Regions from separate parts of the Cupriavidus sp. UME77 genome, predicted to be linked through region 1. Evidence: riboswitches for the same ligand, from Rfam matches in the RefSeq annotation. Region 1 holds a riboswitch; the other holds the start of a gene.

What was found. A riboswitch is a leader RNA that binds a small molecule or an ion and turns the genes downstream of it on or off. The one in region 1 is predicted to bind ZMP and ZTP.
Region 2: linked by a shared signal. The riboswitch ahead of glyA (serine hydroxymethyltransferase) and the one ahead of A9975_RS15350 (LysE family translocator) in region 1 are both predicted to bind ZMP and ZTP.

Annotation. Positions count from the first base shown of each region.
Region 1 is NZ_LZZU01000043.1:39,507-41,898, reverse strand. Features, by position in the region: gene A9975_RS15355 (LacI family DNA-binding transcriptional regulator) at 1-294, shown strand, start outside; gene A9975_RS15350 (LysE family translocator) at 352-984, opposite strand; ZMP/ZTP riboswitch at 1,005-1,088, opposite strand; gene A9975_RS15345 (VOC family protein) at 1,159-1,656, opposite strand; gene A9975_RS15340 (LysR family transcriptional regulator) at 1,721-2,392, opposite strand, start outside.
Region 2 is NZ_LZZU01000090.1:962-3,353, reverse strand. Features, by position in the region: gene glyA (serine hydroxymethyltransferase) at 1-1,184, opposite strand, end outside; ZMP/ZTP riboswitch at 1,307-1,409, opposite strand; gene ybgC (tol-pal system-associated acyl-CoA thioesterase) at 1,571-1,975, shown strand; gene tolQ (protein TolQ) at 1,972-2,392, shown strand, end outside.

The DNA.
Region 1 (2,392 bases):
GCAATCATCGGCCTGGGAACGCGCCTGCTCTCCGGCGCCATTTATGTTGCGCGCAAGGCGGGGCTGGATATTCCCGGAGACCTTTCGGTGATCGGCATCGGTACGCCGGAGACGCTTGAGTTGATGTATCCCCCGCTAACCACTCTACGCTTTGACATCGAGCGCGCCGCAGAGGCTGCCGCACATCTGATGCTTGACCGCTTGGGCGGGGAGGGGGGGACACAGCCACGTATCGTGAATGTGCCGCTTGACTTGGTTTTGGGGGAGTCGTGCGCCACGGCAGCGCCCAGGTAGGCCGGTGGGCTGTACAGCCGGCTGCTGCGCCGGCGTATTGGCAAGGTGTTGCTATTTCTATTTCTTGGATTCGTAGGCCATCCGCACCGCCAGACCGGTCAGAACGCTTCCCATCAGCCAGCGCTGCACCAATAGCCACTGCGGGCGTCCTGACAGGAAGGTGGATATAGATCCGGCCGTCACGATGATCAGTGCATTTACAGCGAGGCTGATCGAAATCTGAACGCTGCCGAGCGCCAGCGACTGGGTAAGAACACTGCCATGTCCTTCCGTAATAAATTGGGGCAGCAGCGACAGATACATGACGGCGATTTTTGGATTCGCCAGGTTGGTGATAAACCCCATGCTGAAGAGCTTCCTTGGGGTATCGACCGGTAGGTCGCGCACTGCAAACGCGGACCGTCCGCCCGGTTTGACCGCTTGCCAGGCAAGATATAGAAGGTACAAAGCGCCGCCAAGGCGAAGCGTGTCGTATGCGTAAGGTACCGCAAATACGAAAGCCGTAATTCCGAATGCCGCGCACAGCATGTAGAACACAAAGCCCAGAGCAACGCCGCCCAATGAAATGAGGCCTGCGCGTCTACCTTGGCAAATGGAGCGGGAAATTAGATAAATCATGTTCGGCCCCGGCGTTAAAACCATTCCCAAGGCCACAAGAGCGAACATGAGCAACTGTGCAAAATCAGGCATAACCCATCTCCAAGGATAGTAGGTAATGCCCAGGCGCGCGGCGGCTAGCAACCTCACGCTCCCCGATAGTGCCCTATCTGTATGCGCCAGTCACATGAGTGCAGAAATCATAGCACAGGAGAAAATGCTCTAGGCTACGGGAAGAATCATTGGCAACGCCGGGGACACGCTCCTTCAACTTGCGGATAGATTTTGGCCCAGCCGTGCTGCTTCTATCGCGGCGATGTCGATCTTTTTCATGGTCATCATCGCGTCAAACGCGCGCCTGGCCACAGCAGGATCGGGGTCGGATATTGCCGCCATGAGGGCGCGCGGGGTGATCTGCCATGACAAGCCCCAGCGGTCCTTGCACCAGCCGCATGCGCTTTCCTGGCCGCCATTGCCGATGATTGCGTTCCACAAGCGGTCGGTTTCGGCCTGGTCGTCCGTCGCGATTTGAAAAGAGAATGCTTCGTTGTGCTTGAAATACGGGCCGCCGTTCAGCCCAAGGCAGGGGATGCCGACGACGGTGAACTCAACCGTCAGGACATCGCCCTGCTTGCCGCCAGGATAGTCGCCCGGTGCGCGGTGGACGGCGCCGACAGAGCTGTCGGGGAACGTCTGCGCATAGAAGTTCGCGGCGTCAACGGCGCCACCTTCGTACCACAGGCAGATCGTGTTCTTGCTGGTCATTTCGCATCTCCTGATAAGTTGGCCACCCGCATCCGCGCAGCAGCCGCAGTGACGTCGCGCGTGACTATTTTGTGTGGGTTGCGTGATCTTCGAACGCGGAGACGATGCCGTCAATCATTGCCGTGATGCGCGCGGTATGCCGAAGGTCTTGATGCGTGACGAGCCAGATTTCGTAGACCGCCCCACGTGCGGGTTCCGGCCATATCTGCACGAGGCCGTCGTGTTCAGCCAGATGTATCGGAAGTTCACCGATGCCGAGTCCGGCCTTTACCGCGGTGCGCAGCATGAGGCTGGAATTGAAGGTCGATACGATGCGCCCCGCGTGTATCGGTTCGCCAGCAAGCGTCGGTGATCGATTCCCGGTCCAGTTTCCCTGATAGACGACAAGATCGTGGCCCGCGAAGGCGGAGCCAGCGGCGGGCTTGCCGTGCTGCTCGAGATAGGCACTCGATGCAAAGAGCGCCATGGGCCAGCGAGCCAGGCGCCGCGCGACAAGATCGGGATTTTCCGGCCTGACCGACCGGACTGCGATATCCGCTTCGCGCCTTGCCAGGTTCAGCATGCGCGTCGACGTATCCAGCAGGATGCGCACTTCGGGATGCGCGGCATGCAGGCGTTCGATGGCGGGAAGCAGGAATTGGAGCGCGATCAAGTCGGTGCTGGTGACTCTTACGTCCCCCGCAAGCCGTGTATCCGTGCCTTGAGTTCGTCTGACGAGTTCGTGTGCGGAGTGTTC
Region 2 (2,392 bases), on a different contig from region 1:
GCCAGGTCGTGCGGGTTTTCCAGCACGTCGGCGACGAGGTTGGCCACCAGGCGGGCTTCTTCTTCCTTGAAGCCGCGGGTGGTCATGGCCGGCGAGCCCAGGCGGATGCCCGAGGTGACGAACGGCTTTTCCGGGTCGTTGGGGATGGCGTTCTTATTGACGGTGATGTGCGCTTCGCCCAGGACCTTTTCGGCTTCCTTGCCGGTGATCTGCATGGCGCGCAGGTCGACCAGCATGACGTGGCTTTCGGTGCGGCCGGAGACGATGCGCAGGCCGCGCTCGATCAGGGTTTCGGCCAGCACGCGGGCGTTCTTGACCACTTGTTGCTGGTAGGTCTTGAACTCGGGCGAGAGGGCTTCCTTGAACGCGACTGCCTTGCCGGCGATCACGTGCATCAGGGGGCCGCCCTGGATGCCGGGGAAGATGGCCGAGTTGATGGCCTTCTCATGCTCGGCCTTCATCAGGATCACGCCACCGCGCGGGCCGCGCAGGCTCTTGTGGGTGGTGGTGGTGACGAAGTCGGCGTGCGGCACCGGGTTGGGGTACTCGCCGGCGGCGATCAGGCCGGCGTAGTGGGCCATGTCGACCATGAACAGGGCGCCGATGGACTTGGCCACCTTGGAGATGCGTTCGAAGTCGATGCGCAGGGCGAAGGCCGAGGCGCCGGCGATGATCAGCTTGGGCTTCTTTTCCTGGGCCAGCTTTTCCAGCGCGTCGTAGTCGATGTCTTCGTTTGCGTCCAGGCCGTAGCTGACCACGTTGAACCATTTGCCGCTCATATTGAGCGCCATGCCGTGGGTCAGGTGGCCGCCTTCGGCCAGGCTCATGCCCATGATGGTGTCACCCGGCTTCAGGGCGGCGAAGAACACGCCCTGGTTGGCCTGCGAGCCGGAATTGGGCTGCACGTTGGCGGCTTCGGCACCGAACAGTTGCTTGACGCGGTCGATGGCCAACTGCTCCACGATGTCGACGTACTCGCAGCCACCGTAGTAGCGCTTGCCGGGATAGCCCTCGGCGTACTTGTTGGTCAGTTGCGAGCCTTGCGCGGCCATCACGGCCGGCGAGGTGTAGTTTTCCGAGGCGATCAGCTCGATGTGCTCTTCCTGGCGCTGGTCTTCCTTCTGGATGGCGGCAAAAAGCTCGGGGTCGATCTGGTCGATCGTATAGCGGCTGCGTTCGAACATGGCGAAAACTCGTCTGAAAAAAAGGGAATTCCGAATGGCTTCGGGGTAGGGCGCGCGGGGAAGGCACAGGCGACCGGCGCCGGACGCGTTAGCTATCCGGCGCAGGGCGCACCCTGCTTCCCATTCGCTGCCCAGGCGAGCGGCAGGCGCTTGAAACATCGCGCCAGAGAACTTTGCGCTTCCTCGTGGTAGTGCCCACTGACTTCGCCAGTCGCGCAAGATGGAATGGTTGGCGGCAGTTTAACGCGAGGCGCTGGCTCGCTGCAAGACGGTGCTGCGGGGCCAAAGACCGAAAGTCAATGCCTTGTCCGTCAGGTAATGTAATTGTTGTAATGTCAGACAAGGGTTTACACCGGGTCGGGCCGGCTGCCGTTACAATCGCGGCCATGACCAACAATGTGTGGGCCTTGCGGGTGTACTGGGAAGACACCGACGCGGGCGGCGTAGTGTTCTACGCCAATTACCTCAAGTTCTTCGAGCGCGCCCGTACCGAGTGGCTGCGCTCGCTAGGCATCGAGCAGCAAGCGCTGGCCGATGAGACCGGCGTCGTCTTCATCGTCAGAAGCACGGCGGTGGACTACAATGCCCCCGCCCGTCTGGACGACCTGCTTGAGATCCGGACACAGATTGAACGGGTTGGCCCGGCGTCGGTCCAATTCGCCCAAGAAGCCTGGCGTGGTGAGCAATTGCTGGCTACTGGCGCCATCCGGGTTGGGTGTGTTGATCGTAGCACATTTCGCCCGACTCCCATTCCCGCCCCCGTCCTTGCAACCATCAAGACCGCTCGATGAATCCCGTGACCGTCACGCAAGACCTGTCGATCATTTCGCTGGTGCTGCACGCCAGTGTGCTGGCACAGGCCGTCATGGCCCTGCTGCTGGTGATGTCCCTGTTCTCGTGGACATATATCTTCCGCAAGCATTTCTCCCTGCGCGCCGCGCGGACCCAGACCGAGGGGTTCGAGCGCGACTTCTGGGCCGGCGGCGACCTGCAGGCCCTGTATCAGAGCGCAGCCAACAATCGTCACAACACAGGCGCGCTGGAACGGATCTTTGAATCCGGCATGGGCGAGTACCTGAAGGCGCGCGAGCGCAACAATGAAGCCGGCGCGCTGCTCGATGCCGCGCGGCGTGCGATGCGCGCGGCCTATCAGCGCGAAATGGATGTGATGGAATCGCATCTTCCGTTCCTGGCGTCGGTGGGTTCGG